DNA from 3 places in the Paenibacillus sp. CAU 1782 genome. Region 1 is predicted to be linked to each of the others. Evidence: a T-box and tRNA genes for the amino acid it is inferred to sense, from the RefSeq annotation. Region 1 holds a T-box; the other regions hold tRNA genes.

Region 1 (4,191 bases):
CTGTCATGCGTTATTGCCATGCGCCGGCCTTGCGGTGCCGACGCGCTTTAGAGCTTTGCTGCATTGCTTTTCGGTTATCGTCCGATATGTTTTGCTGCCGGGCTTAATTAGCTACGATGTTGACGAGTTTGCCTTTAACCGCAACGACTTTCCGTATTGTTTTGCCGGCAATCAGCTCCTGCACTTTTTGCAGTTCTTTGGCAAGGGCCTCCATGTCGGCTTGGTCTGTGTCGGCAGCGATGGATACGCGTTCCACGATTTTGCCGTTAACCTGAACCACGATTTCCACTTCCTGATCGACCGTCCAGGCTGCATCATACGATGGCCACTGGCTGTAGGTAATGGTGTCATTTTGTCCAAGCTTCGCCCACAGCTCTTCCGTAATGTGCGGGGCAATCGGGGACAGAAGCTGCAGGAAATCGCGCAGCGCTTGCTCCGGCAGAACCTCGGTTTTGTATGCCTCGTTAACAAAAATCATGAGCTGGCTGATAACGGTGTTGAAGCGCAGGCCCTCATAATCTTCGCCGATCTTTTTAATGGAGCGATGCCATACGCGCTTGAATTCGTCGCTGGTTTCGCCGTCTTTGTTCAGCTTGGCCGTCAAGGTGCCGTCTTCGTTAACAAACAGTCGCCATACGCGGGCAAGGAAGCGGTACGTGCCTTCCACGCCGTTCGTATTCCACGGCTTTGTCGCCTCCAGCGGGCCCATAAACATTTCGTACATCCGCAGCGTATCCGCGCCGAATTCGCCTACGATATCGTCGGGATTAATGACATTGCCGCGCGACTTGGACATTTTTTCATTGTTAGTGCCCAAAATCATGCCTTGGTTAACCAGCTTGTGGAACGGCTCCTTGGTTTGCACTACGCCGATATCGTACAGCACTTTGTGCCAGAAACGCGCATACAGCAAGTGGAGCACGGCATGTTCGGCGCCGCCGATGTACAGATCGACAGGCAGCCATTCCTTCTGTTTCTCCGGCGAGCAGATTTCCTTATCGTTTTTGGGATCGATAAAGCGCAGGTAATACCAGCAGCTTCCCGCCCATTGCGGCATGGTGTTTGTTTCGCGTCTTGCTTTCATGCCGGTTTCAGGATCAATGGTGTTGACCCAATCCGTCACGTTTGCAAGCGGAGATTCCCCCGTACCGGAAGGTTTGATCGCGTCTACGTCCGGCAACAGCAGCGGCAGTTGATCCTCCGGCACGGTCTTCATAGTGCCGTCCTCCAGGTGCAGGATCGGAATCGGTTCGCCCCAATAACGCTGGCGGCTGAACAGCCAATCGCGCAGACGGTAGGTTACTTTGCCTTTGCCCTTGCCGCTTTGACTCAAATGGCCGATCATGGCTTTAATCGCTTCTTCATTGTTCAAGCCGTCCAGGAAGCCGGAATTGATATGCGGTCCTTCTCCTGTATAAGCCTCTTTCGAGACGTCTCCGCCTTGCACTACTTCAATGATAGGCAAGCCAAACTGCTTCGCAAACTCCCAATCGCGGGTATCATGGCCCGGAACCGCCATAATCGCGCCCGTGCCGTAACCTGCCAGCACGTAATCGGCAATCCAGATTGGCGTTTTTTCGCCGTTTGCCGGATTGATGGCATAAGCGCCCGTAAATACGCCGCTTTTTTCTTTGGCCAGATCCGTTCGCTCCAGATCGCTTTTGCGTGCCGCCGCTTCCCGGTATGCTTCAACCGCGCCGCGCTTCTCCTCGGTTACGATAGCTGCCACCAGCTCATGCTCCGGCGCCAGTACGCAATAGGTTGCGCCAAACAGCGTATCCGGACGCGTCGTAAATACAACCAGCGACTCACTATGCCCTTCGATGGCAAAGGTCACTTCCGCGCCTGTCGATTTGCCGATCCAGTTGCGCTGCATATCCTTGATGCTTTCGGACCAGTCCAGCTCCTCCAGATCTTCAAGCAGGCGTTCCGCATATTCCGTAATTTTCAGAATCCATTGGCGCATCGGCTTGCGGACGACGGGATGGTTGCCGCGCTCGCTTTTGCCGTCGATAACCTCTTCGTTCGCAAGCACTGTGCCCAGCGCTTCACACCAGTTGACGGGAACCTCCGCCACATAAGCAAGACCGCGTTTGTACAGCTGGATAAAAATCCACTGCGTCCATTTGTAATACTCCGGGTCCGTTGTGCTGAATTCCCGGTCCCAATCATAGGAGAAACCTAATGATTTGATCTGGCGACGGAAGTTATCGATATTTTTGAAGGTGATGTCGCGCGGGTGCTGCCCGGTATCCAGAGCATGCTGCTCCGCCGGCAGTCCAAAGGCGTCCCAGCCCATGGGATGCAGCACGTTAAATCCTTTCATCCGCTTGTAGCGGGATACGATATCCGTTGCCGTATAGCCTTCCGGATGGCCGACGTGAAGACCCGCGCCTGAAGGATACGGAAACATATCCAGCGCGTAGAACTTCGGTTTGCCTTTATCCTCTTTTGTCTGGAACGTCTTGTTGTTGTCCCAATATTGCTGCCACTTCGGTTCGATTGCCAGCGGATTATAACCGTGGCGATGCTCATGACTCATGCCATACATCCTCCTAGTCGTAGAAAAACATAAAGCCCCCCGCCCCCAGCGGATTAACGCTAGGGACGAGAGGCTATTCTCCCGTGGTACCACCCTAGTTAGCTCGAACATGCTCTGTCCGACGCTCACTCAAAGCCCTTAACGCGGGCTGAATCGGTGCAGATGCCTCCACATTGACAGTGTCGGCCTTACACAGCTCCAAGGCGAGCTTCCTTCCGCATAAGGTCCGGCTTTCACCAAACGCCGGCTCTCTGAAACCTTCATGACGGATGTACTGTTCCTCTTCAACGCTTATTTATGGAAAAACGAATATATACGATTATATAAGGCGGATCATACTCATGTCAAGCAATCGGACGTGTCACCGGGCATTCCCGCCATGCTACCCGAAACGATTCCGTGGTCACACCCTCAAGATGATTGGCGCGACGTCCCTGCATTTTCTGCATAATTTACTTTCCCGGTAACAAAAATCAATGAAATGACGAGCAGCAGCACCGTATGCATCGCAACACCTGGAATACCTCCGTACCCGCTTATAAAAAGGCCGATGGCCCATAATCCCAGCGCAGGCAATTGAATGACAAACAACAAGCATAATAACAGGATCGTCTGACCGTCATTGATCGCGGCATTCATGCGCGAACGAAGCGCGAGGGTAACAAGGAGCACGGCTCCCAGCGCCATGGAGCATTTGCTCCAGAAGGAGGTTGCGGCCAACTCCGAGCCTTGCTCCATGCCCAGCAGTGTTTTGAAATAAAAACCGTCATTCAAATACATCCATCCCGCCGCCAGCGACATCAGCCCGACTACTGCAATCAGCCAGTTTTTGTGGTTCATGACATCTCAGCCTTCCTCATAATATAGTATTCGCCGTTCAGAGAAACACTATCAACAGTATATACCTCATCTGACGGCCATATACGGTGGAAGGTTGCAGCGGCTGGGCTGGTGATTATTGGCTGGCGAGAGATTTGACTCTGTACCAATATTCATAGATTGTTGCAAACCCAACTTTGCCATAAAGGTTTAGCGCGGGCCCGTTATCGTTAACGACGAGCAGATATGCCTTTTCAGCGCCATTCCGCTTCGCCCAATCCAGCAGATGGAGCGTTAGCGATAATCCATAGCCCTTGCCCCGGTATTCGGGGTTGGTCATGATGTCGGATAAACCCGCCCATCCGTCCTCCAAAACAATGTTCCCGTAAGCCACCGGCTGGCCGTCCGCTTTAAGCGACGCAAAACATTGTTTAAGCGGCTGGCCGGAGAACAGCTTTCTCTTCGTTTCAATTTGGGCCGGACTAAGTCCTTTTAACTCCGCTATCTGTCCAAGCCACGATTCGTCCACTTCAGCGGAAAACTCCACCTCCGTATGAACCGGAGCCTGGAGAGCGGCAAGCTCCAGCGTTTGAACCAGCACATGCTCCGCTTTACGGTAGCCCAGCTCCTCCAGTCGGCAATCCAGATTACCGGGACGGGAAAAAGGGGTGATTTTGAAAACGGAGTCCATTCCTCTTTCCTTGTAAAACAGCTCGCAAAAGGCGATTTTATCATCCAGAGGCAACGAGTGCCCGTATATCGGATTTATGGAATTCGACCGTTTGGTATAACCCTCCGATACCCGAAGCAGCCAGCCGTCATAAAGCACT
Region 2 (4,191 bases), 1.1 Mb from region 1:
GTTTGTCAAAATGGTTGAAAACAGGTATGGCCCTGACAATGGTAACGGGCACTCTGGCTGCTTGCAGCGGAAGCAATACCCCTTCGGATGCTGAAAATCGTGTACTGCGTATTGGCGTTTTGTACAGCAGCTCGGACAACGAGCCGTATTTCCGCCAGCAATATACCGACATGTTTGAATTTAATCATCCCAATATCCAGTTTGAAATTGTAGGGGCAATCAATTACGAAGATCAGCGCTTCCAGAGTACGACTTCCGAAGAGCCTGTAAAGCAGCCTGACCCCTATGAAAAAATGAAAGAAATGATGACGGGCACCAACCCGGTTGACGTAGTCGTCATAGACTACAGCATGCTGCGTAAATTTACGCAGGACAATTTGCTCCAGCCGCTGGATCCGCTTATTGCCCAAGACAAATTCGACTTAACCGACTACGTGCCAACGGTCATCGATGGCATCAAAGCGGTTGGCGACAATCAAATTTTTGCGCTGACTCCAACTTTTACTTCTTCGGCGCTATATTACAATAAGAAAATTTTTGCCGACCATAATATCGAGCCTCCAACCGATAAGATGGAATGGAGCGAAGTCTTTAACAAAGCACGCCAGGTAACGAGCGGCGAAGGCGCTGACCGGACTTTTGGATTTATGCTAAACCGCTGGTCATCAGATCCCTACAATGATGTGCAAAACTACGCAAATGCGCTTCAGTTGAAAATCTGGGATGACAAAGCCGAAAACATGCTGGTCAACAGCGAGCAATGGATCAACGCAACAGAGCAAATCGTTTCCCTGTACAATGAGAAAATTGTGCCGAATCAAGAGTTTATGAATCAAATGTACGAAAAAATTAGCTCCGAGGGCGGAAATGATCCATTCTATGGCGATTTGTTTGTGCAAGGCAAAGTAGCCATGATGGTTTCCGATTCCAGCTATGTGAATGAACTGAAGCGTTTTTCGGATAATGCGGGAAGCATCAATGATTTTCAAATGGTGGATTGGGATATTGTAACGGTTCCGACAAGCCCTGCTAACCCGTCTGCAGGCGGAAACATCGGCCTTAGCCAGCTGATGGGCATTAATGCCAAGGCGCAAAACGCTGACGATGCTTGGGAATTCATCAAGTTCACCAACAGCAAGGAATGGGCAAAACTTAAATCCAGAAGCAATTACGAAATGGTGGCGCGTAAGGAATATCTTCTGCCGGTCGGCGGCATGAGCTACAATATTGACGCGTTTACACTGTTGACGCCACTGCCGCCTACAAATTCTTCGGATAACATTTATAACGAAAAGCCGGGACTTTGGGAAGTAACGAACGTTGGTTATCAGGTGTTCGAAGGCATCAGAGACGGCTCCAAAACCGTTGCAGAGGCCATGGCAGAGTGGGAAACAAGAGGCAATGCCATTCTGCAAGGCCAAAGCGAAATGGGCGAAGATGGCGGCGGTGTTGTACGTCCCTTTGAGGGAGAAGTCAATATGAAGGAAGCGGAAGCGCTAAAAGCAGCATCTGGCGAAGCTGAGGCTGTTCAGGAAGAAACTGCTGAATAAATAGGTTGTACCGTCGAATAGAAGGCTTAGTGATCTCTACTGGCCGTTAAAGGCCGCCAGAAGCCGACTAGTCATTTCAAGCCTGCGGTGACATCTGTGAATGCGTGATCTATAATGTAGGCTGCCAGAGCAGTTGTGATGTGCGTCTTATACAAAGGCTGTCATAAAAGCCGTTATGAGTGACTTAAACAAGGGCTGTCCCAACAGTTGTAATGAGTGGACTAATACAATGGGCTGACACAGCAATTGTGATGAGTTTCTTACACTAAGGGCTGTCATTGCTACTTGTGTGCCTGTTCTCATTTCAAAGTAAATTTAACATACAAGGCCGTTTCTTCCGTGTTTGATGACACAGGGGAAACGGCCTTGTATGGTTAAGGTAACAATTCCATGCTTGAATTTAGCAAATATGGGCATTATAAGTGCAGCATCACTTTTGGTTGAATGGTTATGGGGTACGGGAGGTTATGAGCGATGAAGTGGATTTATTGGCTGAGGCTGTACGAGACCAAGTTTCAAGCCGGGTGTCTGCAGCGCAGGATGGAAAATGACTGGTGGATATACGGTTACGATAGCCCCCGAGAAATTGAAATCTATCGCGCTCGCAGCGGCAGATACGGTGTTCGTTACTTGCCTTGAACCTGTAAAATCAGGGTAGCAAATAAAAAAATCAAGAAAATCCGAAAAAGTGTTGACTATTGGTGGGATATTATAGTATATTAATTGAGTCGCCATTAAAGGTGCTTGAAATGAATGGAATAATGTCGCGGGGTGGAGCAGCTCGGTAGCTCGTCGGGCTCATAACCCGAAGGCCGCAGGTTCAAATCCTGCCCCCGCAACCAAAACTTCGATCAAACGTTAACATAAACGTTCTTCGAGGGCCCTTAGCTCAGTTGGTTAGAGCGGTCGGCTCATAACCGATTGGTCGGGGGTTCGAGTCCCTCAGGGCCCACCATTTGTTCACAAGTATCTCCACATGCCGGGGTGGCGGAACTGGCAGACGCACAGGACTTAAAATCCTGCGGTGGGTGACCACCGTACGGGTTCGATTCCCGTCCTCGGCACCACAATCTTAAACGCAAATCCCTTGATTAACAAGGGATTTTTTGCTTTTTTATGAATGAAATAAATTATGACTTGAGATAGTGGGTAATCAGTTTTTCTTTTGGGGGCGGATTGGGGACGAACTTTGGCCGAGGATTTCTAGATGCGAAGTTGTCTTGCGACAAAGCTTCTTCGTGTTATGAGCGTAAGTGCCAGTGATTATTTAAGTATTTGATTGCCGGAACCGATGTTGTATCTTTTTAATCGACTCGTCAATCTGTAGCCTGATGATTCGTCTTCTTCATAGTATTTATTTCGATCTCTCGATGCCTTTTTCTGTTATCGTTGTAGTGGTTGTTAGAACATATTACTTCTAAGCTTCGATATTACTGAAGTGGAAAAAGCCCATTTTGTGGGCTCAGAATTTCTCAGGTTTTGCAATTTTTATTGAGGCTACCTCTCCGCAGGTTTTGCAGAATGTGTATATAACTGGGGAGCCAGTAGATAAAAATTTATTGACTGGCATTACGTTAGCGTACCCATTGCTTATTTGACCTTTAGTAAATGTATTACTACCGCAAGCTTTACAAGTTAAATTATCATGATTCATAGTCATCACCTTCATTGAAGTATTTATTTGTTAATACGTTTTATTCCAAACAGGAGTTTCGCTATTTATAACTTCATAGCAAAGCTGCTGATGGTGCCAAACCAATACAGGAACTGCACAACGCACCTATTCGACATCATCACTCTTAATGCGACAAATTACGGTTATTTGGTCCCATTAATACCCAAAGAAATATATGGTAGAATAGGGTAAAGATAGCTGGCCGGCTTCTAAACATGTCAAGGAGTGAACCGTAAATGGTGATCAAGAAATTTAGCAAAAAGCTTGTCATTTCTGCAGTTATGTCCGTCATGTTGTTGTTTGGTGCTAGTTCATCTGCGTATGCATATGATGGCTGGGCTGACACATTCCAAACCGCATATTCATTAAATGGCCCGATTAACGGAGTGTCAACAACCATAAATTCAAGTGTAGATGTGGATTGGTATTCTTATACCGTTACTGGCCCAGTTCAATTGAGAGTAACGCTTCAATCCCCGGCTGGTTTGAATTATGATTTTCATATTGCAGTTGGAGCAGGTACCGGGCTTTTTCCAACAGCCTCGGGATGGGATGCTGGTAAAGGTGGGCTGGATTACACCACAATTACATACAATACTGCACTTCCAATAACCTATTATTTTCAAGTTAGGGGACAAACGGGATCGGATTATTCAAGCACTGGGCAATATGTATTTACAGTCGTAGAGCTATAAAAGAACAGTCTAATCAGGGTTCATCCAAATGGATGACTCTTTTATGTTAGAGGAACTCAGAGTTTTATGCCGGTTAGAAAAAGATTCTTGCATCAGTTGATATATTGGAACATTAGCCCAATATAATTAAAGGAAACCCTAACAATAATGAGGTTGAAAAGAAATTCCCTTTGCAACCTCCAAATCTGTGGCAATCAGCTAAAACAAATAAATCCAGATCTAAGGTGTAATGCAAGACTTCGACAAATTTCGACAACCATAAAACTACCAT
Region 3 (4,191 bases), on a different contig from region 1:
GATCCAGCTCCGATGCGCCGGGAGCAATGCCAAACACCGCATCGATGCCTTCTCCATAAAGCGTGTCGATTCCTTCGCCAACATATCCGGCAATCGCAAGTACGGGTTTCCCCGCTTCCTTGGCTGCCATAGCTACGCCATGCGGGGTTTTGCCAAATTTGGTTTGGAAATCGATGCCTCCTTCTCCCGTAAATACAACGTCAGCCTGAAGCACCTTTTCACGCAAACCGGTGTATTCTATGACGATATCAATGCCTTTTTGCAGAGAGGCCTGAGTAAAAATCAATAACCCTGCCCCAAGTCCGCCTGCAGCTCCCGTCCCCGGAATATCCCGAACATCCCGGTTCAGCTGCTTCTTTGCGATCCCGGCGTAATGAGCCAGATTGGCATCCAGACGAAGGACCATTTCGGGAGTTGCCCCTTTTTGGGGACCAAATACCTGTGAAGCGCCCAGCTCGCCGCAAAGCGGATTCGCTACATCGCAGGCAACGATTAGCTGAACGTCCTCCAATCTTTTGTCCATTCCTGTGACGTCGATACGTTCCAATTGGTCCAGCGAGCCGCCGCCACGATCAATCTCCACGCCTTCCGCATTCAAAAACTTGGCGCCAAGAGCTTCCGCCATTCCTGCACCGCCATCGTTGGTAGCACTGCCCCCAATACCAATTATGATTGTTTGGACTCCCTGATCCAAGCAGGCCAGTATCAACTGGCCGGTGCCATATGACGTTGTAAGGAGAGGGTTGCGTTCCTCCTTGCTTACGAGGTGAAGTCCGCTAGCTGACGCCATTTCGACCGCCGCTGTGCGCCCATCGCCCAAAATACCGTAGCTGGCCATAACGGGCAATCCTAGCGGGCCAAGCACTTCCTTTTCATAAATGGTTCCGCCAGAAGCATCAACTAATGACTGAACCGTTCCTTCTCCACCATCCGCCATCGGTACATGAATGTAACGGGCATTCGGATATATTTTTTGCAGCCCTTTCTCCATCGCTAAACAAACTTCCTTAGCCGTCATGCTTTCCTTAAATGAATCCGGCGCCAACAGAAATGTTTTTTGCCCCAATTCCGTCCCCCCAATCCTTTTGATACTAGTATACATCGGCCAAACGATATCTCCATAGCGTATTTGTTTTCATGCAATAGATTCATAAGAAAGAAAAAGCCACAGGGAGCATATCATCCCCCTGCGGCTTATTCCTATTCATATTCCTATAAGCAGCTTTTTAACCCCCATTAAAAGGGGAACAAATACGGATGGCCGATGTAATAAGGATTTGTATCACTGAAAGTGCCGTCATACGGCATAATTAGCACAGTGTATTTATTCCCCGCAACCAAAGGAACGAATACGGATGTTGGGCCAGTGCTGCCACTCGCAACTACCCAAGTCATAGGAGACGACGCACCATACTCATAAACGCCAAATCTGTAGGTTGTGCCTGCAGGCGGCAATAACCAAATTTCTTGAAATCCCGTTTTTGGGGAAACAAAATTCCAAAAATCCACATCAGTTGGTGTTTGAATCCATGAGATATAAACATTTTGAGAATACTGGTAGGTTGTGATTGGAGTATTATTGCCTGGCTCGGTTGGGTCTACATCAATAGGTATGGCTGAAACGACCGTCGAAAACGTCAACAACATAGTGAGCATCAGAACAACTATCTTAAATCTCTTTTTCATATTTACCTCCCAGAAAAACGAATTAGCCAGCTAGCTAATACCAATATTGACATCTAAATACAAATTTGTTAATAGGTCCCATGTCCTTATTATTTTCAATTGCATGTCGATTCACGGCGAAATTTGTAACATTCTCCGATTTTGACACTTATTCATTCTCCCCCTCATGTAAATTAACAACTTTTTATGTCCTAATGTCGCAGTTACAAGAATCTTTTTTCATGTCACATTTATGAACTTTCATTCTCTTTCAAATGTTCTCTGTTTTCTTACATGGAAAAATACAAAAAGAGCCCATTGGGGTTAGCTTTACGTTGAAGCCAACAGCAGGGCATTTACGCATGTACCTTTTATTCAATTACAGCTAGTGGAGAAGGCGGATAAATGAAGATAAAGGAAACCTAACGAAAGATAAGGAAAGCGAGGCTGTCAACCAGGCTGATCAAATAAGCAAAAGTTCCGTCCCCAAAATGATTTTTGACCACTTTGAGGAGGGTAAGCTTTTACCGCTAAAAAAGGAAAAGAACCCTTGATACACAAGGGTTCTCAGTTTATGCGGTAGAGAGGACTCGAACCTCCACGGGTATACACCCACTACCCCCTCAAGATAGCGTGTCTGCCATTCCACCACTACCGCATGTATAAATATTGCTTTGATCCTTCAAACCAGTTGTTTTCGAGGGATGAAAAAACTGGTGAGCCATGAAGGACTCGAACCTTCGACACCCTGATTAAAAGTCAGGTGCTCTACCAACTGAGCTAATGGCTCTCATGACTGGAAACGAACTCCGTACAAGAGCTGCTTCTCAAAAGGTAAATGGTGACCCGTAGGGGATTCGAACCCCTGTTACCTCCGTGAAAGGGAGGTGTCTTAACCCCTTGACCAACGGGCCGTATTCTTCAATAATTTTCAGCAACGAAATTTATTATACTCGCTTAATTTGTGAAAAGCAAGTGTTTTTAAAAATTCATTACTGATTTATTTTGTTTAGCCTCTGCTTCACGACTTTAGGCCGTAAAAAAAGACCGTTCATCGGCCTCTTAATGTCTGAGTCCTAAACAAAAATGTGGCGGAGAAGGAGGGATTCGAACCCTCGCACCACTTACGCAGTCTAACCCCTTAGCAGAGGGTCCCCTTGAGCCACTTGGGTACTTCTCCATGAGATGGCTCCCCGAACAGGACTCGAACCTGTGACAACTCGATTAACAGTCGAGTGCTCTACCAACTGAGCTATCAGGGAATACTTAAAGTCACTTCCAATAATTTATCATGGCTTGTCCGTAATGTCAAGCTGAATTAACGTTAATTTTCCCCGGCAGCGTCCGCAAACATATCTTGACGGATCAAGCCTGCGCTTACGCAAATATTCCATCCCACATGAGCCGCAAAAAAGCTTGTATCGGTGCGGCTGTATTTTACGCATTTTATCCGGCAGAGCCTTGCAATATCGGGAGCCGCCTACCCTTGCCAGCAAAGACTTGAAATCCTGATCCCGATGCCGGTACCCCAGCCCCAATATATGAAGATGATAATGGCAAAGCTCATGCTTGATTATTTTTTCCGTCTCCTCTGCGCCAAAGGTGCTTAACTGATGCGGGCTAATTTCTATATGATGGGTTACGGTAAAATAACGCCCTCCCGTCGACTTTAGCCGCGCGTTAAATGTCGCTTTGTGCAAAAACGGCCTGCCGAAGGAGCCCAGCGATACTTTTTCCACCCATTGCTGCAGTTCCTTATTCTCCATCTTATCTTCTCCCCTAACTACTTGAATTGTAACGCCCCAATAGGCTACACTGTCAAGTAGAACTCAAGAACCGTACAATTGCATCAACCGGGAGGAGAGCATTTTCGTTATGGCTACTATGCGTTATGTACTTATGCAACAAAAGGAAATCATCTTTTTTGTCGAAATGCCGGCTTCGCACGCTTACCAGCTGAGCGCTCTTAATTTGCGGCTCCACAAGGAAATCGACAAGCTGACGGCTGAGCAAGTGCCAAGTCTGCCTTACGCCGTTGCGGAATGCGACAATGTCGATCTGCACGGGAATGCAGCGTCGATTACATCGGGACTTCAGTATATTAATGAGCTGGAAACTGATTTTTCAGGCATCCAGGAAAAATCGTATCCGCTTATCTCCTTGCTCACTGAAATCCGCGCCCTCCAAGCTCAACTTGAGCAGTGGTATGAGGAAGCCGAAGAGGAGTAAGCTCCTCTTTTAAACTCTCCGGCAATTTATGCCTGTCGGGTATGGACCTGCACAGCCTCCCCTTCCGCGCCATATCGTAGTAAAACAACAGGTAAGGCTTAATAGAGGAGGGGATGCGTGTGCCGCAATGGCTGTGCAACCAACTGATACGGGCATTTCAGCAAAAGGACAGAAGGCAAATCAAGCTGCTGAATGATTGCTGGTTTTTTTACCGTACCAAACAAGGGCTGAAGGAGCATGAGGGCGGAACCTTCATTAAATAACCAAGGCCTGAAAAACACATAGAAAACCCGGTCC

Evidence for each region. The T-box of region 1 lies ahead of leuS (leucine--tRNA ligase). A T-box ahead of a tRNA ligase gene usually reads a tRNA of that ligase, here a tRNA-Leu.
Region 2: it encodes a tRNA-Leu, which carries the amino acid that the T-box ahead of leuS (leucine--tRNA ligase) is inferred to sense. The anticodon was not compared.
Region 3: it encodes a tRNA-Leu, which carries the amino acid that the T-box ahead of leuS (leucine--tRNA ligase) is inferred to sense. The anticodon was not compared.

Annotation. Positions count from the first base shown of each region.
Region 1 covers NZ_JBTOLL010000001.1:195,725-199,915, reverse strand. Annotated here, with positions in the region: gene leuS (leucine--tRNA ligase) at 104-2,542, opposite strand; T-box leader at 2,601-2,839, opposite strand; gene ACX93W_RS00940 (hypothetical protein) at 2,954-3,382, opposite strand; gene ACX93W_RS00935 (GNAT family N-acetyltransferase) at 3,498-4,191, opposite strand, start outside.
Region 2 covers NZ_JBTOLL010000001.1:1,263,346-1,267,536, reverse strand. Annotated here, with positions in the region: gene ACX93W_RS06280 (ABC transporter substrate-binding protein) at 1-1,550, shown strand, start outside; gene ACX93W_RS06275 (hypothetical protein) at 2,025-2,189, shown strand; tRNA gene ACX93W_RS06270 (tRNA-Met) at 2,316-2,392, shown strand; tRNA gene ACX93W_RS06265 (tRNA-Ile) at 2,429-2,505, shown strand; tRNA gene ACX93W_RS06260 (tRNA-Leu) at 2,529-2,617, shown strand; gene ACX93W_RS06255 (hypothetical protein) at 3,462-3,920, shown strand.
Region 3 covers NZ_JBTOLL010000007.1:151,120-155,310, forward strand. Annotated here, with positions in the region: gene ACX93W_RS16640 (glycerate kinase) at 1-1,066, opposite strand, end outside; gene ACX93W_RS16645 (hypothetical protein) at 1,237-1,686, opposite strand; tRNA gene ACX93W_RS16650 (tRNA-Leu) at 2,241-2,323, opposite strand; tRNA gene ACX93W_RS16655 (tRNA-Lys) at 2,380-2,455, opposite strand; tRNA gene ACX93W_RS16660 (tRNA-Glu) at 2,505-2,579, opposite strand; tRNA gene ACX93W_RS16665 (tRNA-Ser) at 2,755-2,845, opposite strand; tRNA gene ACX93W_RS16670 (tRNA-Asn) at 2,852-2,927, opposite strand; gene ACX93W_RS16675 (SprT family protein) at 2,955-3,431, opposite strand; gene ACX93W_RS16680 (hydrolase/acyltransferase) at 3,541-3,894, shown strand; gene cmpA (cortex morphogenetic protein CmpA) at 4,014-4,157, shown strand.